DNA from 2 places in the Marinobacter sp. RI1 genome. Region 1 is predicted to be linked to the other one. Evidence: riboswitches for the same ligand, from Rfam matches in the RefSeq annotation. Region 1 holds a riboswitch; the other holds the start of a gene.
The links. A riboswitch is a leader RNA that binds a small molecule or an ion and turns the genes downstream of it on or off. The one in region 1 is predicted to bind thiamine pyrophosphate.
Positions count from the first base shown of each region.

Region 1 (11,804 bases):
CGCGACCATCGAAGCGCGGATGCGTCAGCCAGAGTTTGTCCATTCGGAAGAAGCCCTGGAACACGGTTTCACGTTTTTCGACTTTGACGTCGCTGGCGTTGAACTGGAATGGTTTTGGCATTACTTCACCCGGTTGCGCATTCGGCCTTGAACGATAGCCGGAGCCACGGCGGGGTGCAAGTTAACACCCCGCCAGGCTCGGATTCACGCCATCATGGAACCAAGTGAATGCGGGTCAGATCTTGTCGTAGATCTTGCTGCCCGATTCCACAAACTCCCGTGATTTCGCCTGCATACCGGCATCAATCGCCGACACCTCATCGATACCGTGCTCTGCCGCGTAATCCCGGACCTCCTGGGAGATTTTCATGGAGCAGAACTTGGGGCCACACATGGAGCAGAAATGCGCCACCTTGGCCGATTCCTTGGGAAGGGTTTCGTCGTGGTAGGCGCGGGCAGTATCCGGGTCCAGCCCCAGATTGAACTGGTCTTCCCAGCGGAACTCGAATCGTGCTTTGGACAACGCATTGTCGCGGATCTGGGCACCCGGGTGACCCTTTGCGAGATCTGCAGCATGCGCGGCGATCTTGTAGGTGATAATGCCGGTTTTCACATCGTCCTTGTTGGGCAGTCCAAGGTGTTCCTTTGGCGTGACATAACAAAGCATGGCACAACCATACCAACCGATCATGGCCGCCCCGATGCCAGACGTGATGTGGTCATAGCCCGGTGCAATATCGGTGATCAGCGGTCCGAGCGTATAGAACGGCGCTTCGTCACAGCATTCCAGCTGTTTGTCCATATTCTCCTTGATCAACTGCATCGGCACATGGCCGGGGCCTTCGATCATGCACTGGACGTCGTGCTTCCAGGCAATTTTGGTGAGTTCTCCGAGGGTTTCCAGTTCACCAAACTGGGCGGCATCATTGGCATCGGCAATGGAGCCCGGGCGCAGGCCGTCACCAAGACTGAAGGAGACATCATAGGCCTTCATGATTTCGCAGATGTCTTCAAAGTGCTCGTACAGGAAACTTTCCTTGTGGTGAGCCAGGCACCACTTGGCCATGATGGAACCACCTCGGGACACAATGCCGGTGGTGCGTTTGGCGGTCAGCGGTACGTGGTGCAGGCGCACGCCAGCATGGATGGTGAAGTAATCCACGCCCTGCTCCGCCTGTTCAATCAAGGTGTCGCGGAAGATTTCCCAGGTCAGATCTTCGGCCACGCCGCCGACTTTTTCCAGGGCCTGGTAGATGGGCACGGTGCCGATGGGGACCGGGGAGTTGCGGATGATCCATTCCCGGGTTTCGTGAATGTTCTTTCCGGTGGACAGATCCATGATGGTATCCGCTCCCCAGCGAATGCCCCAGGTGAGTTTTTCCACTTCCTCTTCAATGGAGGAGGTCACTGCCGAGTTGCCAATGTTGCCGTTGATCTTCACCAGGAAGTTGCGACCGATGATCATCGGTTCGATTTCCGGGTGGTTGATGTTGGCTGGAATGATGGCGCGGCCACGGGCCACTTCGTCGCGGACAAATTCCGGGGTAATTTCTTTCGGCAGGTTGGCACCGAATGACTGCCCGGGGTGCTGCTCGGCCAGCAATACATTCTCTCGGGCTTCCTGCAGCTTCATGTTCTCCCGGATGGCAATGTATTCCATTTCCGGAGTGACAATGCCCCGCCGGGCGTAATGCATTTGGGACACATTGTTGCCGGGTTTGGCACGCAGGGGTTTGCGCTCGTCCATAAACCGGAGCGGATCCAGAGTCGGATCTTTCATACGCCGGCGGGTAAACTCAGAGGTATACCCTTCCAGTTGTTCGACATCGCCGCGTTCGGCAATCCATGCAGCGCGCACCGGCGGCAGCCCCTTGCGCAGATCAATGCTGGCTTCCGGGTCTGAATAGGGCCCGGAGGTGTCGTACACCACCACTGGCGGGTTCTTTTCGCCGCCCATTTCAGTGGGCGTGTCGCCCACAGTAATTTCCCGCATAGGCACGCGCAGATCGGCTCGGCTACCCTGCACGTATATTTTTCGTGAGCTTGGTAATGGTTTGATTGCTGCGGAGTCTACTTGTGCGGAATCGCTCAGGTAGGATGGGATGTCCGTCATCGTCTGCTCCCGTGTTTGCTCAGGTGGTCGGGTCGCGTATGACGGAGTTATGCCGAAGGTAATTCGAAACCTACTTCCGGCATGGTTCGTACGGTCTTAATCCCTACGCCGGTATTATCCGGATCAGGTCGCGGGTTCTGCGTTGCAATCTCAGCCGATCACCTGCTTCAGGCGAATCAGCACCCCGTCAAGACGCGATAAATATTCTGTTTTGCTCACAAAATGAGTGAGCTTTTCAAGTGTAGAGACGGGAACGATTATTGTCCATAATGGGCCACCAATACCTTTGGGTCACTATCGGGATAAACCCGCGCTCTACACGTTGACCTGCCGATACCTGTGTCCAGATCACGGATGCCCGGAGATAGTTTTCAGGAGCAATAATGAAGAAACGTTTACTTCCAGGTTTGATCACCCTGCTGGCAGCCCAGCCCGCTTTCTCTCTGGATCTTGTGGAGGCTTATGAGCAGGCACTGTCATATGACTCCGGCATCGCCTCTGCGCTGGCACAGTTTCAGGCCCAGCAAGCCGCCAGCGATGTGAGCAAGAGTACCTTATTGCCGCAGGTTGGTGCGTTTGCCGAAGCCAACCACACGGATTTCGACGCTGAAAACGGCCCGGGAGACAGCTACAAGTCATTCAACTATGGCGTGCAATTGTCGCAACCGGTTTTCCGCGCCGACAACTGGTTCCGCTACGACGCCAGCCAGTTCCAGACCGAAGCCGCCCAGGCCCAGTACAACCTGGCCCAGCAACAACTGATTCTGGATGTTGCAACCGCCTATTTTAATGTCCTGCGCGCTCAGGATACCGTTGCAACAGCTCGCGCGACTGAAGCAGCAATCCAGCGCCAGTATGAACAGGCGCAGGAACGCTTCGACGTCGGCCTGATCGCCATCACCGAGGTGTACGAAGCCCGCGCCAGCTATGACGACAGCAAAAGCCAGCGCATCGCCGCCGACAACCAGCTGAATGTCGCCCGGGAGCAGCTGGCGCGACTGACCGGCGAATACGCCGATGACCTGGAAAACCTGCGCGAGAATTTCCCGCTCGGTCGACCTGAGCCCATGAACCCGAATGCCTGGGAAACAACAGCCCTGGACCAGAACTGGTCCATTCAAGCGGCTTTATCACAACTGAACGCCAGCGAGGCCAATCTTAAAGTTGCCAAATCCGGCCATTTGCCAACACTGGACCTGGTGGCATCCTATGGCGAGTCCGAGCTGGACGGCGCCCGAAACCCTCAGCAGGAAGGAACCCAGGGGGTTATTGGCCTGGAGCTCAACGTGCCTCTCTATATGGGCGGCGGCACCCAGGCCGGCGTGCGCCAACAACGCTCTCTGGTCACCGCTGCAGAGCAGGATCTGAACACCGTCCGTCGCGATGTACAGGTAAACACCCGCAGCCTGTTCCTCACCGTGAACAACAACGTGGAAACGGCATCGGCACTGGAGCAGACCATCATCTCTCGTCGTAGCGCCCTGGATGCCACCCGGGCCGGTTATGACGTTGGTACCCGCAACATCGTGGAAGTGCTGGATGCAGAGCGGGCTTACTACGTCGCCCTGCGGGACTACGCCAATGCGCGGTATGATTACGTGATCAACACTCTGCAACTGAAACAGGCAGCCGGAACCCTGAGCCCTCAGGATCTGGTGGATCTGAACAACTGGCTGAGTGAAGGTGCGCGAGGCATAGAAGCGATGGCAGAGGAAGACCGCACACTGGACAACCCTGCCCGGTAATCCCCAAAAGGCGAGCTCCGGGTATCACCGGCGATACCCGGAGCTACAGACGTTCGATAATCCCCTCGACAACCTTATCCAAGGCACCCCGGTTTTTCTGAACGACGCTTAATGCACGCACTCCGTAGGCCCGGCATTCTTCTTTATCAGTCATCAGCTTACTGAGCGCCGTGGCCAAGGCTTTCGCCCCGTCTATTACCTGCACAGCACCATCCGTCAGCAGGTGCTCGTATATGGTTTCAAAATTGAAAACATGAGGACCCGAAAAAACCGGTATTCCCCAGGCTGCCGGCTCCAGTGGATTATGCCCACCACGCTCGATCAACGAACCTCCAACAAAGGCGATATCACTGGCACCGTACAGCATCATCAGTTCGCCCATGGTGTCACCCAGATAAACCTGAGCTTCGGCAGGGTCATCACCGGTTGAACGACGGGCAACAGAAAACCCCTCTTTCTCCGCCAGCTCGGCGACAGAGTCAAAGCGATCCGGATGCCTGGGCACAATAATCAGCAAAGCCTCAGGATGTTGCTGAAGTATTCCCTGATGAGCGTCAAGCAACTGCTGGTCTTCTCCGGAATGCGTGCTGCCGGCAATCCAGACCGGGCGAGCCCCAAGCTCCTCACGCAAGGCACGGGAAGCCGCACGCACATCATCCGGTATATCGACATCAAACTTCACACTGCCAGTAACCTCAACGTGGGAGGCGGCAACGCCAATGCGCCGAAACCGGTCAGCATCCCGGTCGGCCTGCGCCGCCACCCAGGTAATGCTTTTCATGATCGGCGCGGCCAGCCCTTTGACCCGTTCGTAACCACGGGCAGAACGCTCGGACAAGCGCGCATTTATCAGGAAAACCGGAACTCTCCTCCGGCGGCATTGGCGGATCATATTGGGCCAGATTTCAGTTTCGAGAATAACCAGAATCCTGGGATTGATGCGGTCCAGAAAACGCCGGATGGCGCCGGGTGTGTCGTATGGGGCGTAGGCATACGTTACCCTGTCACCAAACATCTTGCGGGCCTGGGCCAACCCGGTGTCGGTCATCGCCGTCATCAAAATAGTGGCCCCCAGATTCCTGGCGAGCAGGCGCCTGACCAACGGGCCTGCCGCAATGGTTTCACCCACAGACACGGCGTGTACCCAGATAACCGGGCCAGAAATTTCAGGCACCCAACCCAAACGGTGTTGCCAGTCGCGCCGAAGGGCGGGCGCTTTACGCCCTTGCCACCACAGCCGGATCAGTATGAACGGCAGCACAAGGCGAATCAGCTGGGAATAGATAAACTGGAACACGCAGGACTCCCGGCAAAACAGTGCGTTATCATAGGGCAAATTTTTCTTTGGACGGGCATCTTGCCCCCCGGAAAACCGTTTGTCGATGCAGGATTCACGATTTTGAAGAAGAAGTACCGCAAACTACCACGAAACACAGACTATTCCGCCTACCGCCATCCACGATGGTGGCCAACCTGGCTTGGCATAGCCGCGATGTGGCTGGTGGCCCAGTTGCCCCTGCGCCTGCAATGGTGGCTGGGCAAGATTGCCGGCTTGCTGGCCTGGCGGCTGGCAAAGGGCCGGCGACATATTGCCGAGGTGAACATTCGACTGTGTTTCCCGGAGCTGAACCAGCAGCAACAGGCGGCCCTGGTTCGCAATGCTTTTATCGCCAACGGGATTGGCTTGCTGGAGATTGGTGTTGCCTGGTTTCGCGATGCGTCAAAACTCAAAAAGATCACCAGAGTTCACGGTCTCGAACATTTCGAGCAAGCGCTCGAAGAGGGGCATGGCGTATTGTTGCTCGGAGGCCACTACAGCACGCTGGACCTGGGTGGTAGCCTGGCGACGGAGTATATTGAGGCAGACGTCATGCAGCGGGATCACAACAATCCACTGATGAACGCAGTGATGACCCGGGCTCGCGGCCGACGTTACGGAACGGTGCTGGGCGCACGTGACCTTCGCGGGCTATTTCGCTGCCTGAAAAACAACCGGGCCGTCTGGTACGCCACGGATCAGGACTATGGCCGGAAAGACATCGTTTTCGCGCCCTTCTTCGGGATCCCAACCGGCACCATTACTGCCACATCCCGGATTGCTGAGCGCAGCAAGTGCAAGGTGGTTCCCTTCAGTCATTTCCGCCGGGAAGATGGCCCGGGCTACGACATCTATTTCCACCCTGCCCTGGAGAACTTCCCCAGTGGCGATGATCTTGAGGATGCCACCAGGATCAACGCCATTATCGAGCAGGAAATCCGCAAGGCGCCCGACCAGTATCTTTGGATGCACCGCCGCTTCAAAACCAGACCGAACAGAGATGATCCGGGCTTCTATGGCCGAAAACGGAAGAAGAAGAGGTAACTCTTGAACAGGGACTCCGGCGCCACAGCACCCGTTATCTGGCTGATTACCGACAACAAGGCCGGCCATCGCAACCAGTTACGCGGTTTGGGTAATCGATTGCGCGTCCTCGCCGGCGCGGACCTCCATTGGATAAACGCCACGGATTACCCAACCCCGATGTGGCGAGCACTGACGGGAATTGCGCCGGCTTCGGTGCCAAACCTGCCCGCCCCTGCACTTATAATCGGGGCCGGTTCAGGAACCCACCGGTTATTGCTGGCCTTGCGACGCTATCGCAAGGCAAAAACGCTCGTGCTGATGAAGCCTGGATTCCCCCTCCGTTTGGTCGATGCCGCCATTATTCCGGCCCACGACAAGGTTAAGCCTGCTCGCAACATTCTGATCACAGAGGGGGTAATTAATGCCGTCACGCCCCTGGCCAGGCTCACCAGCAAGCCCGAAGCTCTGGTACTGATCGGAGGACCATCGCAGCACTATGACTGGCATGATGATGCCATTCTTTCGCAGTTGGGCGACCTGATGGCACGCTACCCCGAATGGCGCTGGACCATCACCAACTCCCGGCGCACACCAAAAGCCCTGTCCGACAGCCTCTCGGAGCTTCAGGGCCCCAGGATTTCAGTCGTTGACCACAATCAGACGCACGAGGGCTGGCTGAACCACCAGCTCGCGTCATCAAGAGCCGTCTGGGTAACACCGGATAGCCAGTCCATGGTGTGCGAAGCCGTTACGTCGGGGGTGCCAACCGGCCTTCTGGATCTTAATCCTCGATCGGGAAGCAGGGTAGCCAATGGTGTCGAGCAACTCGCAAAGAAAGGACTGCTGGCGCACTGGGCCGACCACGCATCAATCATGGCCGAACAGCCCGAACGACACGATCGTCTCTGGGAAGCGGACCGGGCCGGCCGCTGGGTAATGCAGATATTCCTGGGCAAGTATCAGAACAAGGACGGGGAGCGGACAAGGTGAGGGTTCTACAAGCGTTACCGGCGCTGCACAGTGGCGGTGTGGAAAGAGGTACTGTTGAATTCGCTGCCGAACTGGTGAAACGAGGCCACGAATCCTTCGTGGTTTCCAACGGCGGCCCGATGGCCGAACAGGTCCGCGGCCAGGGCTCCTCGCATATTCACATGCCGATACACCGAAAAACGCCGGCTTCATTCGGACAGATACTGCCCATGCGCAAGCTGCTGAAGGATCTGAAGCCAGACATCGTTCACGTGCGTTCCCGAATGCCGGCCTGGATTGTTCACCTGGCGCTGAAAACGCTGCCACAATATGAACGCCCGGCCGTAGTTTCGACCTTCCACGGCATGTATTCAGTGACGCCTTACAGCGCCATCATGGCAAAAGCGGATCAGGTCATAGCGGTGTCCAATTGCGTACGAGACTATGTTCTGAAGCACTTTGCTGTGCCGGAACACAAGCTGACGGTGGTCCAGCGTGGCGTAGACATTGAAGCCTTCCGCAACCGAGCCATCAACGAACAATGGCAAAACCACCTCCTCGGGAGGTTTCCTCAACTCGCCGGCAAAAAGATCATCATGATGCCGGGCCGTATCTCTCGCTGGAAAGGCCAGTTGCATTTTCTGGAGGCCATGGCGCGTATCGTACGTCAACGCCCGGATTGTCACGGCATCATCGTTGGCGGCGCAGAACCGGGTAAGGAGCGCTTTCTGCAGGAGCTGGAAAAGGAGCGCAGTCGTTTGCAACTGACTGATAAAGTCACGTTTCTCGGCCAGCGAAACGACATGACCAACCTCTACCTGCTGGCCGATGTGGTGTGCCACATGTCCACCAAGCCAGAGCCCTTCGGCCGCACAGTCACCGAGGCCCTGGCGTCCGGCACACCGGTGGTGGCGTACAACCGCGGCGGTGCAGCGGAAACCCTGCAAGCCTGTTTCCGGGAAGGACTGGTAACACCGGACGACACCGGCGCGTTTGCCAGCGCCGTGCTCGGGCTGCTGGACAAACCCAAGCCTGATATATTTCTTCCGGACCGGTTTTTACTGCGGGCACAGACAGAGTCCACACTCGAGATATACGAAGCAGCAATTCAGACCAGACGGGCGGAGCTCCAGTGAAAGTTCTGCTGATGATGCTCTCGCCTCCGTCCGCAAAAGGCGGCATGGAGAAACACTTCGCCGATCTTGCCAACGGACTGGCGGGAGCGGGTGTATCTGTCTACTGCATGTCGGCACCGGAACACCTCGAAGCTCTTGATCCCGGAGTAAACCGGTACCCGGTCAACACCAAAGGGTCCCGTTATTCTCCTACATTGATCTGCTCGATCGTAAAGGCACTTCGGGCTCAGGAATTCGACCTGGTTCATGCTCAGGGCAGTAAGTCCGCTGCGACAATCCAGCTACTGTCGCCCCTGTTTCCCAAAACCCGTTTCATCGCGACCATTCACAATTTCAAATCCCGATATCCGGCTGCCAATCGGTTTTCAAGGATTATTGCCGTTAGCCACGCATTGGCCAGTGATATTGGCGGAAACGTAACCGTCGTTTATAACGGAATAAACATCGAGCCATGCCCGGAAGCGCCCTTCAACTTCCAGACTTACGGTCGCCCCTTGTGGTTGGCTGTCGGCCGATTGGTTCACGCAAAGGGCTTCGATCAACTTATTGATGCCTTCCAGAGCGCAAAAGGCAGCCTGCTGATCGCAGGGGACGGGAAAGAGCACGAGGCACTGCAGGAGAGGATCGAACGGCTAAAGCTTACCAGCAGAGTCAAGCTCATCGGCTATCAGGAAGATATTCCCGGCCTGATGCAGTCCGTCGACGGCATTGTAATTTCTTCTCGGCGCGAGGGTTTTTCCTATGTCTGTGCAGAAGCTCTTCTTTCGGGAAAACCAGTAGTCTCAACCGATGTGCCCGTGGCCAATGAGTTGCTCCCACCACAGCACATCTGTCCGACGGGTGACACCGCCGGGCTATCTTCGCTTCTCAACACGCCGATTGCCGAACTGGTGGAGTCTCAGGCTGGAGTACGGGATTTTGCTGCCCGTGAACTGAGCGTCGATTCTATGGTTGCGAACACCTTGCAGGTGTACCGTGAGGTTACACGCCGTGGATAGTGCACATAATCAATACCATCAGGCGGAAGCCAATCTGGATTCACTGTTGCCCTTTGCGCAAGGTGCCAATCGTTTTTGCTTTCAACATCCGGACAATCCGGACCGCTGCCTGAAGGTAATTCGCCCCGGGAGTATCCAGGCAAGGTATCAAAAACAGTCAGTGGTGAAACGGCTTTTGGGAAAAGCCCGGCTCAATGACAACACCCAGGAACTGAGAGCACACCAGCAACCGGCTATAAGACGCCTGATTCAAACAGGTAACGAAGAAAGCCTGTGGAGTCACTTACCAAAGTTCTATGGCCGTGTTGCGACCACCCTGGGGCCAGCGAACGAGAGCGAAATGCTTCGCTGCAAGGACGGCAATATAGCACCGACACTCGAATTCCTGATCCGGGGCGGAGGGCTAACGCCTGAGCTCCTTGAGGCCATTCAGCGGTTTGAGAACTGGCTGACCGCGAACCGCATTCTTACCCGCAATCTACTGCCACACAATCTTGTAGTAACCGATCGTACCGGCCAACCTGAGCTGTTTCTGGTGGACGGCCTGGGGGCTCCTGCTATCCCCCAGGCCCTGGCCTCGGCACCCGGCTGGAGCGAGCGCTATATTGAAAGGAAGGTTCGACGTTTCGAAAAGCGATTAGCCTGGGAGCAGGATAGCCAGGGACATTCCTGGGAAGATTTCCAACGCTTAAGATAAAACCGTGCCTGGCAGCGTGATAAGATATCGACCACTTTTATCTGCATCCATCGCAACTTTCACAACCCGGAGTGTGCACATGATTCACCCCGTCATCATGGCCGGAGGCACCGGCTCACGCCTTTGGCCACTGTCCAGGCAACTGAATCCGAAACAGTTCCTGAAACTGACGGACGATCGACTGTCCATGCTGCAACTCACGGTCGCCCGACTTGAGGGCATGGAATCTGCTGACCCGCTGCTGATCTGCAACGAAGATCACCGGTTCCTGGCGGCAGAACAGATGCGCCAGTCCGGCTACAACGATGCCCGCATTATCCTGGAGCCCTGTGGCCGCAACACGGCGCCGGCCATCGCCCTTGCTGCCCTGCAACTGATCAGAAAAACCGATGAGAATCAGAACCCACTGATGCTGGTACTGGCGGCGGATCATCTGATCAAGGATATGGGCGCATTCCAGAACGGTATTCGAAAGGCTATCCCGCTGGCCGAGCAGGGCAAGCTGGTCACCTTCGGGATTGTACCCGGCCATGCCGAAACCGGTTACGGCTATATTCAACAGGGTTCCGGACTGGCAGACGGCAGCTTCGAAGTCAGCCGGTTCGTCGAGAAACCAGACCAGAAGACTGCGGAACAGTATCTCAGCTCCGGCGATTACCTGTGGAACAGCGGCATGTTTCTTTTTGGCGCTCGCACTTACCTTCAGGAACTTCAGAAACACCGCCCGGATATTCTCGCCATTTGCCAGGCTGCGCTGGATGACGCCAGTGAGGATCTGCATTTCACCCGCGTAAACGAAAGCGTCTTTGCTGAGTGCCCGGAAGACTCCATTGATTATGCCGTCATGGAAAAAACGGATAACGCTGCGGTAGTCGCACTGGATGCAGGCTGGAGCGATATTGGTTCCTGGTCAGCGCTTTGGGAAGTGAGCGACAAGGATGCCAACGGCAACTGTTTCTCGGGCGATGTCATTGCCCACAATACCGAGACCACCCTGGTTCGGGCCGATAGCCGACTGGTAGCCACCGTAGGTGTGAAGGACCTGGTGATCATCGAAACAAAAGATGCCCTGCTGGTCGCTCACAAAGATCAGGTTCAGGACGTCAAGAAAGTGGTGGAAGCGATCAAGAATGATGGTCGCCACGAACATATGAATCACCGGGAGGTATACCGCCCCTGGGGGGTATACGATTCCATTGATAACGGTACCCGTTATCAGGTCAAGCGAATCACGGTTAAACCCGGCGCCAAGCTATCGGTTCAGATGCATCACCACAGGGCTGAACACTGGATCGTGGTCAGTGGCACCGCCAAAGTTACCAATGGCGAGAAAACCTATCTGGTCACGGAAAACCAGTCCACTTACATCCCGGTTGGCCAGATCCATTCTCTGGAGAATCCCGGCGTCATCGATCTTGAGCTGATTGAGGTTCAATCCGGCTCCTATCTCGGTGAAGACGACATTGTTCGTTACGAGGATCGTTACGGTCGGTCATGAGCAAGCTCAAGTATTTTCTGATTGCCGGCTTGTTGCGTATCGCCGGCCTGCTGCCTCTGAAACTTGCCCAGGCCATTGGCAGGTTCGTCGGTTTGCTGGCCTGGCGCCTGAACGGTCGCTCGCGAAAAACCACCGACGTAAACCTCAGGATCTGCCTGCCGGAACTATCGGCGGAGGAACAGCAAAGACTGTCGAAGGAATCCATGGCCCATACCGGCATGACGGCGATGGAGATTCCTTTGATGTGGGAATGGCCGGTCGACAAGTGCTTCAAACTTATCAAGGAAACCCGAGGGTTGGAGCT
Region 1 covers NZ_AP031605.1:3,736,203-3,748,006, forward strand. The annotation lists gene ACAM27_RS16935 (NUDIX domain-containing protein) at 1-121, opposite strand, end outside; gene thiC (phosphomethylpyrimidine synthase ThiC) at 236-2,113, opposite strand; TPP riboswitch at 2,197-2,310, opposite strand; gene ACAM27_RS16945 (TolC family outer membrane protein) at 2,497-3,858, shown strand; gene waaA (lipid IV(A) 3-deoxy-D-manno-octulosonic acid transferase) at 3,902-5,155, opposite strand; gene lpxL (LpxL/LpxP family Kdo(2)-lipid IV(A) lauroyl/palmitoleoyl acyltransferase) at 5,258-6,220, shown strand; gene ACAM27_RS16960 (mitochondrial fission ELM1 family protein) at 6,224-7,192, shown strand; gene ACAM27_RS16965 (glycosyltransferase family 4 protein) at 7,189-8,307, shown strand; gene ACAM27_RS16970 (glycosyltransferase) at 8,304-9,305, shown strand; gene ACAM27_RS16975 (YrbL family protein) at 9,298-10,002, shown strand; gene ACAM27_RS16980 (mannose-1-phosphate guanylyltransferase/mannose-6-phosphate isomerase) at 10,082-11,500, shown strand; gene ACAM27_RS16985 (lysophospholipid acyltransferase family protein) at 11,497-11,804, shown strand, end outside.

Region 2 (11,804 bases), 1.3 Mb from region 1:
CATGGCCTCGCCGTTGGTCAGCAGGTTACTGAAGGCCGAAGGCTCGGCGGTTATCAGCGGTGGATTGTCTTTGTGGCCTTCAAGAATGGGGCTGTCTGGTGTGCCTCCGGTAAACTGTATGCTCATGCTGCCGGTTATGTTGGCCAGTACCAGGCCCGCGCGGGTATTCTCCCGTACCGGAATATCCTGATTCACCCTCACCAGTACCCGCACATGGGCGGGGTTGTCCGGCGCCAGGGTAAGATCCAGCACGTCGCCCACCGGGACGCCGGTATAGAGGACCGGGTTACCCTTGGCCAGCCCGCCAACCGGGTGATCAAACCCGATCCGGTAATAGGCCCAGTTAGTGTCGGTAGATGATTTGCCCAGCCACAGAGCAAACAGCAAGGCAGCGCTGACTGCCGCAAGCGTGAAGAATCCGATGATAACGTGATGGGCCTTGGGCTCCATTAACCGGGCTCCTGTTTGGTTAGCCTGTTGTGGGCTGTAATCGCCGCGCGGCCACGGGGACCATGGAAGTAGTCCTGAATCCAGCGATCGTCGGTTTGTGCCACCTTTTCCAGAGTATCGGCAACCAGCACCCTGCGTTGAGACAGAACCGCAACACGGTCACAGGTGGTGTACAGGGTATCCAGATCGTGGGTAACAAGAAATACCGTAAGGCCCAGTGCGTTGCGAAGGGTGACAATCAGCTCGTCAAAGGCGGCAGCGCCGATCGGGTCCAGACCGGCGGTTGGTTCATCCAGAAACAGGATTTCCGGGTCCAGCGCCAGCGCCCGGGCCAGGGCCGCCCGCTTGACCATACCGCCGGAGAGTTCGGCCGGGTATTTCGTGGCGGCTTCTGGTGGCAGGCCGGTCAAGGCCAGTTTCATTCGGGCCAGTTCCTCCGCTTCGGCCCGCGACAGCCGGGCGTGTTCAATCAGCGGCAGCGCGATGTTCTGCTCAAGGTCCAGCGACGTGAACAAGGCGCCGCCCTGAAACAGAACCCCGAAACGTTGCTCATAGCGAGAGCGTTCGGTGGCGGATAGTTCCGTCAAATCTTCACCAAAAACGGTGATGTGCCCGCCGGATGGTGGATTCAGGCCAACAATACTGCGCAGTAGAACGGACTTGCCGGTGCCGGAGCCGCCGACCACTCCAAGAATTTCCCGGGGATACAGATCCAGATCGAGTTTCTCATGAACGATGTGGCTGCCGAACCGGTTGTCGAGTGCGCGTACCTGTATGACCGGATGATCCGCCATGCTTTACCAACCCATTTCCATGAAAAACAGCGCTGCCACGGAATCCAGCAGTATCACCATAAAGATAGACTGCACCACGCTGGAGGTGGTGTGTTCCCCGACAGACTGAGCACTGCCGGCCACTTTGAAGCCTTCCAGGCAACCAATGACGGCAATCAGAAATGCGAACACCGGCGCCTTGCCAAGGCCGACCAGGAAGTGCTTCAGGGCAATATCCCGTTCGACAATGGCAATGAACTGGCTGGGCGGAATGTCCAGAGCCACCGCGCAGACCACAGCCCCTCCGACCATGCCCGAGATCATGCCGATAAACGTGAGAATGGGGAGGCTGAACATCATCGCCAAAACCCGGGGAACGACCAGCAGTTCCACCGGATTGAGCCCCAGGGTGCGAATAGCGTCGAGTTCTTCATTGACTTTCATAGCGCCAATCTGTGCGGTGAAGGCACTGGCGGTTCGGCCGGCCAGCAGGATGGCTGCCAGAAGTACGCCGAACTCCCGCAGGAACGAGAACGCCACCAGATCCACTGTGTAAATGGTCGCGCCAAAGTCTTCAAGAACTGTCGCGCCAAGAAACGCAACCACGGCGCCAACGAGAAAGGTAAGCAGGGCAACAATGGGCAGGGCGTTCAGGCCGGTGTCGTGTAGTGCCGCCACAAAGGGTGTTATACGCCAGCGAGTAGGCCGGGGCAGGATGTAGAACAGGGTGCCCAGCGTCTGACCAATAAACCCCGCCAGCAACCAGACAAGTTGCCACAGCGTGGTCACCTTCTTTCCGATCTCCGCCAGGAACGCCACGGCAGGGTTAACGGTTGCGACATCCGCCGATGGCTGATTCATGGCTTCTGCGACGGCGTGTATCAGGGCACGCTGTTCATCCGGTAATTCGGCTCGTTCCAGAGCGCTGATCAGAGCGTCGCTGCCAAGCAATTTCACCATCAACGAGGCGCCGGCGGTGTCCAGGCGGCCCAGGCCGGAAAAATCCGGATTGCAGCCTGCTGCGCGAGGTTTCAGGGCAGTTGTTTGCCGATTCAGGACGGAATAGTGGGACAAAGTCCAGTCGCCGGAAAACTTCAGCGTATGGCCACCGAATTCGGCGTTACCGGGAGTGTGGGCGCCAAGTGGCTGAGATAGGCCTGGTTCATTTGCCACGGAGTCACGGAGTCCCTGTTTGAGTTCTCTGAAAGCTTAAAGATTCCAGTGGCTGTCTGCCAGTATTCTGCGTTCTTCTTCATCGTGACTGGCCAGTAGCATGGTGATGCCCCGGGCTTTCTCTTCCAGCAGCATGGCGTACAGAATCTTCCGGGTCTCGGTGTCCAGGCCAGTCATCGGCTCATCCAGCAAGAGCAATGGTTGGCGCCGCAGGATGGCTCGCAGCAAGGCAACGCGCTGGCGTTGGCCACCGGAAAGCTCGCCAGGCATTCTGGGACCGAAACCTGCTAACCCGGTGCGTTCCAGTCCGGCTTCAATGGCGTGGCGTTGAGATTCATCCAGCTTGAGGCCGGGGTGAATGCCAAGGCCAATATTGGTAAATACATCCAGGTGCTCGAACAGGTTGTGTTCCTGGAACACGCTCGTGACCGGGCGCTGCCAGGGCTTTAGCAAGTGGATCGGCTTGTCCCACCAGAGAATCCGGCCGCTGGCTGGCGGGAGAAAACCTGCAATCAGACTGAGCAGGGTTGATTTGCCGGAACCGCTGGGGCCCTGGATGGCCAGACATTCGCCGGCAGGCACGGAAAAATCGAATCGCCAGAGACGGCCGTCAGGCCCATACTCGAAGGCCAGATCTTTGATCTCAAGCATGTTCAGGCTCCGGCAGTGGTTGGCTCGCAGCGGAAGTTGTTCCGGACTTAACGCCGGGAACACGGGAGAGCGATACAAAGATCAGTACCAGTAGCGCCAACAGCCAGAGCCCGGTACCTGCAGCTTCCGCCAACCGGTAACTGCCCAGTTGCTGATAAAGCAAAACCGGGAGCGTGGGTTTGCCCGGGCTGCCGAACAGGGCGATAACACCGAAGTCACCCAGAGATAATGCCACACCATACGCCAGGGCCAGAGCAACTGGACGGCGCAGATGCGGCCAATACAGCCATCGCCATCGATACCAGCCCAGGAGGCCCAGTTGGTCTGCCTGTTTGAGTGATCCGGCGTCCAGGCTTGCGAGAGGTCCGCGCAGTATCTGTAGCACAAACGGCACGGCCATCAGCCCGTTGATCAGTGCCACCAGGAACCAGCCCTGCATGGTGTTCCCCAATTGCGGCCTTAACAGAATAAAAAGCCCGGTCCCCAGTACCAGAGGCGGAACGATCAAGGGGAGATAGCCGGTGACGGCTGGCACTAGGGCCAGCCAGCGCCGACCAGCCCGGTTGGCGGCTGCCAGAGTTAGCAAGGCAACGACCACCGAACCGAGCCCGGCTGGAATGGCGATTAACAGGCTGCGAGCGGTGGCCGGCAATAGCTGTTTATAAATAGAAGTAGCATCCGCCGTTGGCCACAAGGCCGGTAAACCGCGCAGAATAATAGCCAGTAGTGGCGCGACCAGAAAGGCCGTGAAAATCGCCAGGAGCAGACTTGCTGAAAACCCTTGCCAGCGCCATGCGAACAGAGGGACCTGACGCGATAGCCGTCGGTTTGGCAGTACCGCGGTGTCCAGGCGTTTCCGGAAAACCAGCCACCAGAGGCTGCCACAGATCAACAGCTGCAGAATGGCAAACAGTGCGGCACGGGCGAAATCGAATTCAAAGCGCAGTGCCTGGTAGATGGCGACTTCCAGGGTGGTTGTTCCTGGCCCTCCGCCCAGCGTCATGATGATGGCAAAACTGGTGAAGCACAGCGTGAACACCAGTGCCGCCACGCCGGGCAGTACCGGTTTGATGGCGGGCCAGTGTACCGCACGCCACAGCCACCAGCCGCCGAGCCCAAGCTGAGAGGCGGTTCTCATTCGTGGCGCGGGTATGGAATCCAGAGCCTGCAACAGGATTCGAGCCGCCAGTGGCGCATTGAAGAACACGTGGGCGAGCAGAATGCCGTTCAGCCCATAAAGATTCCATCCATTTCCAGGAAACCAGATATTGAGCAGACCGGTGAACCAGCCCTGCCGGCCAAACACCGCTATGATGCCTGAGACTGCCACGATAGTGGGTAAAACCAGACTCAACTCCATCAGCCACAGAATCAATGTGCGACCAGGGAAGCCTCTGTAGCGGGCGAGGGCGGTCGCCACCGGGACCGCCAGCGCCAGGCTTAACAGGACGGATAAAAAGGCCTGCCAAAGGGTAAATCGGACCACGCTCTGGAAATAGGAGCTTGCTAGCGTGCGCCCCGGATCCAGCTCTCCGGCCTCCTGTAGTATGCTCAACAAGCCAAGTGCCACGAGCAGCAATAGCCCGGTGCCGAGTAACAGGCCAGGCCAGATTTGCCAGCCAGAATGGCTGAAGGGGGCGGCTCTCGCGTGTGTTGGCATCACTTCAGTCGGTCAGTGCATCAAGCCAGTCGTTCACCAACTGTCGGCGAATGGTGGCAACTTTCGCGGGGTTTATATACAGGGCTTCGGATGGTGTAATCAGCTTGTCGAAAACCTCTGGCAATTCATCCCCAAGATCAACGGCCGGATACATCACATTCTTCAGTGGAATATGACGCTGGAAGTCCGCGGTCAGCATGAAGTCCAGAAACTCTCTGGCAAGTGTCTTGTTATCGGAGCTTTCCACCAGGGCGGCGACTTCCACCTGCAGGTAATGTCCTTCATTGAAACGGGCCGCCTGATAACGGTCAGTTTTGTCGATAGCCATGTGATACGCAGGCGAAGTGCTGTAAGAGAGGATCATAGGCGCTTCGCCATTCATGAATAGCGAGAAATAACCGTCACTCCAGCTTTGGGTGGTTGCGAGAATCTTGTCGCTGAGCTGCTGCCACTTTGCTGGCGCTTCATCACCATAGACGGCATGCAACCAGAGCAACAGGCCGAGTCCCGGTGTGCTGGTACGCGGATCCTGAATAATGATCTTGAGATGGTCTGGCGCGTTGACCAGTTCTTCAAGGCTTGAGGGCGGCTCCGACAACTGCTCGGTATCGTAGACAAAGGCAAAATAGCCCCAGTCGTAGGGCACGAAAGTGTCGTCGTCCCAGTTAACAGGCAATGCCAGGCGTTCCAGTGATTGGCCGTGGCGGGCCAGAAGGCCGGTTTGCCGAGCGGTCTCCATGGTGCCGGTATCCAGCCCCAGAACCACGTCTGCCGGGGTGGAGCTTCCTTCCAGCCGGAGCCTTTGCAGAATGTCTCCGCCGCTGTCCAATACGGTGTAGTTCAGGGAGCACCCGCATTGGGCTTCAAACGCCTCTTTAACCGCGGGCCCCGGGCCCCATTCGGCGGCAAAGGAGGGATGGGTATACACATTCAGGACGGTCGGTTCATCGGCGGCAACCATCAGCGGCAGCGACACGGCGAACAACGCGGGCATCAAGCGTGAAATCATACATTGGCACCTTGTTCAGTAGCGGGGGTGCCATGCCGCGAACACCACGAAAGGTGGTGACTCAATCCCTACGCCGGTATTAACCGAGTCAGGTTCCGCGGGTATGGTCTCAGCCCTTCCAGGCACCCCGTTGAGTTGAGTCAATGCTATCACGCCGGAGCCACACCCCGGAATTCGTATGTTTGATTACTGCTTGTTTATTTTTTGTACGGCGATGACGGGTGTCTCATTTTTTATTGATAGAATGGGGCATTTTTTGATCTGCGGATTTATGCAGCTTCTATCTGGTTGAGAGGTAAGTTTGATGCCCAAGCATCACAAACGACGAAAGATTTCTGCCCTGGTTGCAGGCGCGCTTTTTACCCTTGGGTTATCGGCCGCAGGCCACGCCCAAACCGCGAATGATGATATGTTTGGACGGTTGGCCTCCGCGGCTCCCAAGCTCAGCCCGCAGGTTCTCGAAGCTGCACTCAAGGCAACCCGTTGTGCCATCAGCAATGGCACAGCAATGCCGGAGCGGCTGGCTGTGATCGACTTCTCTTTGCCGTCCTCGAAAGAAAGACTGTGGCTGTTCGATCTGAACGAAGGAGAATTAATCCTTCGTGACCTCGTGGCTCACGGTAAAAACTCCGGTAATGCTGAGGCAACCGCATTTTCCAATATCGAGGGCAGTCACCAGTCCAGTATCGGCCTGTTCAAAGCCGCCGAATCCTATCGGGGTTCCCATGGCTATTCGTTGCGCCTTGATGGATTGGAACCGGGTTTCAACGACCTGGCTCGTCAGCGGGCAATTGTTATCCATGGTGCAGACTACGTTCAGGACAGCTGGGTAACAAAGTACGGCAGAATCGGCCGTAGTCATGGCTGTCCGGCGGTAGACAATCAAATCATCAAAACCGTGGTAGACGAGCTCAAGGGCGGACAGCTGGTGTTTAAATACTACCCCGATCAGGAGTGGCTCCAGTCCTCCAGTTACCTGAACTGCGATTCTGCCGGGCAGCTGGCCGGCGCGCGTAATGCCACAGCGGTGGCTGGGGATCGATCCTGAATCGTTACTGGCTAAACTTTGTGCAGATTTTCAGTAAAAACAGAAAGTTGAAAAAAAGGTGTTGACGGCGAAGGCGGAATCCGTAGAATACGCAGCCGTTGACGAGGCAATGCCTCTGAAACATTAGAGCGGGAATAGCTCAGTTGGTAGAGCACAACCTTGCCAAGGTTGGGGTCGCGAGTTCGAATCTCGTTTCCCGCTCCAATTTCTCCAAGTCTCTCAATGCCTCCTGAGAGCAAAAGCCAGAATCCAGGCTTCCCCGGCGCGGTGGCAGAGTGGTTATGCAGCGGACTGCAACTCCGTGTACGCCGGTTCGATTCCGACCCGCGCCTCCATTTTTACTCCCTTATATCAAAGTCTTGTGATCTTGGGCAGTAGTCCTCGGCTGATACTGAAGGCTCATGTCTTCGGGCATATTCATGAGGGCTATGGTGAGTACCTGCAGGGCGAAACCCGTCTCATTAATGCCAGTACCTGCAACGAACGTTATATGCCTGAGAATACTCCGGTGGTGTTAGACCTATCCCTTCAAAAGGGCTGATCGCAAGGACGCCAGGCCATGTTTGTTGCTCATTAACTGCGTGAAGCCAGGGGCTTCATAAATGCCTCTGCCGCTTTCGCCGGCATTGGTTTGGCGTAAAGAAAGCCTTGGGCGAAATCGCATCCGAGATCCCGTATCAGCTTTGCCTGTTGCTCGGTCTCTACACCTTCTACGAGAATGCTCAACCCGAGACTCTGGCCGACCGTAACCATGGCTTTCATGATGGCCATGTCGCTTTCGTTTTCCATGGCATAGTGAAGAAAGCTTCGATCGATCTTGATGCTGCATACCGGGAGCTTCCGAAGATAAACCAGGGAAGAGTATCCGGTGCCGAAGTCGTCAATGGATATATGGAGCCCGGCAGCCTTGAGGCGCTCCAGTTGCCTGGTTTGGTCTTCTTCGCTCCCAAACACCTCGTTTTCCGTGAGTTCTACCCCAAGTTGCTCAGGTTTCAAACCATAGTGTTTGATGGTTTCCAGGATCTGGTCAGCCAGGTGTGGATTGGTCAGTTGGCGACCGGACAAATTGACGTCAATGCGTACGCCCGCGAGCTCAGTTCCCTGCCAGGCTTTGAGCTGTTTGCATGCGGCATCGATGACCCAGTCACCGATACGGTTTATAAGTCCGGATTTTTCAGCGACCGGGATAAATGTCGCAGGGGAGACAAGGTTTGATGCCTTGTCGAAACACCGCAACAGCGCCTCGCAGGAGGTGGTCCCGCCAGTTCTCAGATCTATCTGTGGCTGGTAGTAAAGTTCCAATCCGCCATTCGTCAGGGCTTGTCGGAGCAGGGCGGTAATCTGTTGGTATTTGACGAGCCGGTCGTTGATATCAGAGGTGTAGAAGCAGACCGTATTCTTTCCGATCTCCTTTGCCCGGTACATGGCCGCGTCTGCGTTGCCCATAAGTTCCGTTGCGGTGCCGCCATTGTGTGGGTACAGGCTGACGCCAAAGCTTGCCGATACCTGATAGCAATCACCGTGAAGCTGCACCTTGCTTTCGAGTGCCTTGACCAGCCGTTGAAGTAATTCATGAATGCCTTCAGGGCCATGGAAATCGAACAGTAACAGAACGAACTCGTCTCCTCCGAAACGGCAGAGCAGATCGCTGTGTCGCAATTCCTGCTTTAAGGTGTCGGCAACCGATTTGAGGAGGGAGTCGCCCTGATAGTGGCCGAGGGTATCGTTAATCAGTTTGAAGTTGTCCAGGTCCATGAAGATCACTGCAACTTCGCGATTGCAGCGATCTGCTTCGGCCAGCCGGCTTTCAAGCTCAGATTCCATCAGGCGTCGGTTGGGTAACCCGGTAAGATCATCAAAGCTGGCGCGGCGAACCAGTTCTGCCTTGGTTTGCGTTTGTTCTTCCAGGCTGATGTCGATACAGAACATTTCGCACTCGCCGGTATCCTGTTTGATCATGACATGGCTGGAGTAAACGGGAACCAAGTGGCCATCCTTGTGTTTCAGTGCCAGTTCTTCTGCGGGAATGCTGATGTTGTGATCGAGCCAGTTGGTGTGGGCCTCAATGACGGCTTCGCGCATGGCTTCCGGAATAATCAGGTCCTCCAGCCGTTTTCCCTTAGCCTCATTTCTGGAGTATCCGTATAGTCTTGTGCTGGCTTCATTCCAGTAGATGACCCTCCGATTCCGGTCGTAGCCCTGAACGGCAACCATCGGCAGGCTCTCAATCAACTCATGGAACTTCTGTTCACTTTGCTCCGATTGTGACGGTGACGACGATCTGTCCTTCTTCTTATCCATGACGGACGAGACTCCTCCCGGTGGGTGAGAACGCATCTATGCGCTTTTCAGTCGTTCACAACAAGAATAGGAAGCCATTCCTCCGTTTGCGAGCCTGATGGGGTATTCCTTGTTAGAATAGCCCGGCATTTCCAACGTTTGGACGCTCAGTGAACATCACTTCCTTTGACTCTCTCGCCTGTCCACTCGACGGCAACCCGCTGCAGCGGGAAGACAAAGTCTGGCGCTGTCCGCAGGGCCATAGCTTCGATATTGCCCGCCAGGGCTACGTAAATTTGCTGCCAGTTCAGAAAAAGCGCTCGAAAGAACCCGGTGACAGCAAAGTCATGGTGGCCGCGCGCCAGCGCTTTCTTGAGGCGGGGTACTATCGCCCGATTGCGGATGCCGTGTCGGCTGCAATCCTGAACGACGCTGCCAGGGGCAGCGAACTCAGTTGTCTGGATGCCGGCTGTGGTGAGGGCTATTATCTGCGCCAACTAGCGTCCCAGGAGGGCGAAATCTCACTATCGTTGCTCGGACTGGACATTTCCAAGTGGGCGGTGCTGGCGGCGGCGCGCATGGAAAAACGCGCAGGTTGGGTGGTTGGCAGCAATGCCAATCTGCCGGTGTTACCAGCTTCAGTCGACCGTGTGCTTTGCCTTTTCGGGTTCCCGGTGTATCCGGAGTTCGCGCGGGTTTTACGGCCAGGCGGGCGACTGGTACAGGTAGACGCCGGCCAGGATCATCTGAGGGAGTTGCGGGAGATTGTCTATCCGGAAGTTCGCGCAGACTCCCGTAAAGTGGCTCTGGTACCAGAAGGATTTCGGCGAATCGGCACTCAGGACTTACGCTTTACAGTGCATCTCGAAGGCGCCGAGCCCATTGCCGATTTATTGGCAATGACTCCACACCTCTACCGGGCGAGTGCGGAAGGTAGGGCACGGGCTGCGGCGCTGAAAACGTTATCGGTAACCGTGGATGTCTGCCAGCAAACGTTTGAGCGTTATAATCCTGCCGGCTGATCAGCGCTTTCCATCCCCCAGCGGGTGCCTCTCGCCTTGAGCCGGTAAAATTCCTCGATGATGCCGGCCATGGCCTCAGGGCAGTACTCCCGAAGGCCGCCCAGTACCAGCCGCTTGGCAACCTCGCCTACGGTTTTGCCTGAAGACTGCAGGTTGTATTCAAGCGTTACGTTGCCGCGTTTACCCGCAACTTCCAGATCCGCGTTGTTCAGTTCGAGGTCTGGGTGAGGGTTCTCCAACTGTGTGAGAGCCAGGCTCATGCTCTCATACATCACCATTGGCCGGTCGGGATTGAACATCACCCCGTGTGATTCCATCAAGGGCTTGAGCGTGTGCGGAAAGTTTTTCCCGGACGCCGCAACATAGCACCGACTGAACTCTTCGATCACTTTTTCATCCCGGGTTACCGCGCCTTTACGGGTAACTTCCAGGTAGACCTTACCGGCTTCGTCGACAACGTTGATGGCTTCGCCATTTTCGCTTTCGCGGAACTCAAGCGGAACCTCGGCACCAAGCAGGTTACGGAACTTGAAGGTCATATTTTCTGAGAGCCCGAAACGGGACACCACAATGGTGAACAGCAGGTCGCCGGGCACGCAAAAACGACGGGCGTCCGGATCGTGGATCGGATTGAAGTCCCCGGCGATCTCTTTGGCAAAGTAGCTGGCCTGGGGTGCGGAAATCACAATACGTCCGTCCTGGACGGAATAGAACTGTTCAGAAAACATGGTGGGCCTTTTCTGGTTTGCTGAGCCTCGAGGGCCTGGGGAGTGAATTCACCCGAGCAGGCATTATAGGCCTTAGCGTGGCTCAAGGTGAGCCCGACCATGGTACTAATAAGGATGAATACGGACGAACAGGGAAATTCAGGCAACAAAAAAGGCAGCCGAAGCTGCCTTTTTGATCGTACTGGGCTGTTAATTACAGACCAACTACGTTTTCCGCCTGAGGACCTTTCTGGCCCTGAGTCACGGTGAATTCAACCTGCTGGCCTTCTGCCAGAGTCTTGAAGCCGCCGCCCTGAATGGCGCTGTAGTGAACGAAAACGTCCGGGCCGCCTTCACGAGTGATAAAGCCGAAGCCTTTGGATTCGTTGAAGAACTTAACAGTACCGGTAACAGTAGACATATTTTACTATCCTGAATTCAATCATTTAATGTGCTGCCTGGTCTCGTTGTGAGGGCAGGTCAGCGGTGTGCGGAAACATAAAAACTGGCGTGATCAAAAACAGGACGAACACTACTTATAACAACAGGGATGCGTCTTATTGATGAATGCTTTGCTAAATCTTTCCAACGACCGCCACTGTACTCCTGTCTCGATGGTTTGCATAGCTATTTTTTCTAGGCAGATACCCTGATCACCGGAAACCACTCAAACCAACTCGCCCGAATCCTGCAGTTTGCGCGTTAACCGGGACATCAACTCCCCACCGTGTCGCCAGAAGTGCCAGTAAAGCGGTACTTCCAGGCTGCTGCCCGGGGCGATATTAACCAGTCGATTTGCCTGGATATGCTCCCGGGCCTGAATTTCAGGAATCATTCCATAGCCCATGCCGGCCAGCGCAAGCTTTACGAAGCCTTCGGATGAAGGGCACAGGTGGTGCGGAAATTTGCCCTGATAGCCCACCTGGGCCAGGAACCGATGCTGGAGTTGATCGTTGGGCCCAAACACAATGGCGGGCGCGGATTGCAGGCTCCCGTTGTTCAGCCCGTCCGGAAAAAAGCGGCGGCTATAG
Region 2 covers NZ_AP031605.1:2,406,891-2,418,694, forward strand. The annotation lists gene ACAM27_RS10810 (MlaD family protein) at 1-450, opposite strand, end outside; gene ACAM27_RS10815 (ABC transporter ATP-binding protein) at 450-1,244, opposite strand; gene ACAM27_RS10820 (MlaE family ABC transporter permease) at 1,248-2,396, opposite strand; gene ACAM27_RS10825 (ATP-binding cassette domain-containing protein) at 2,433-3,047, opposite strand; gene ACAM27_RS10830 (ABC transporter permease subunit) at 3,040-4,707, opposite strand; gene thiB (thiamine ABC transporter substrate binding subunit) at 4,712-5,716, opposite strand; TPP riboswitch at 5,765-5,856, opposite strand; gene ACAM27_RS10840 (murein L,D-transpeptidase catalytic domain family protein) at 6,021-6,764, shown strand; tRNA gene ACAM27_RS10845 (tRNA-Gly) at 6,893-6,968, shown strand; tRNA gene ACAM27_RS10850 (tRNA-Cys) at 7,026-7,099, shown strand; gene ACAM27_RS10855 (putative bifunctional diguanylate cyclase/phosphodiesterase) at 7,338-9,065, opposite strand; gene ACAM27_RS10860 (putative RNA methyltransferase) at 9,215-10,066, shown strand; gene ACAM27_RS10865 (DUF3581 family protein) at 10,048-10,794, opposite strand; gene ACAM27_RS10870 (cold-shock protein) at 10,988-11,194, opposite strand; gene ACAM27_RS10875 (LysR family transcriptional regulator ArgP) at 11,441-11,804, opposite strand, start outside.
Region 2: another riboswitch for thiamine pyrophosphate. It lies ahead of thiB (thiamine ABC transporter substrate binding subunit); the one in region 1 lies ahead of thiC (phosphomethylpyrimidine synthase ThiC).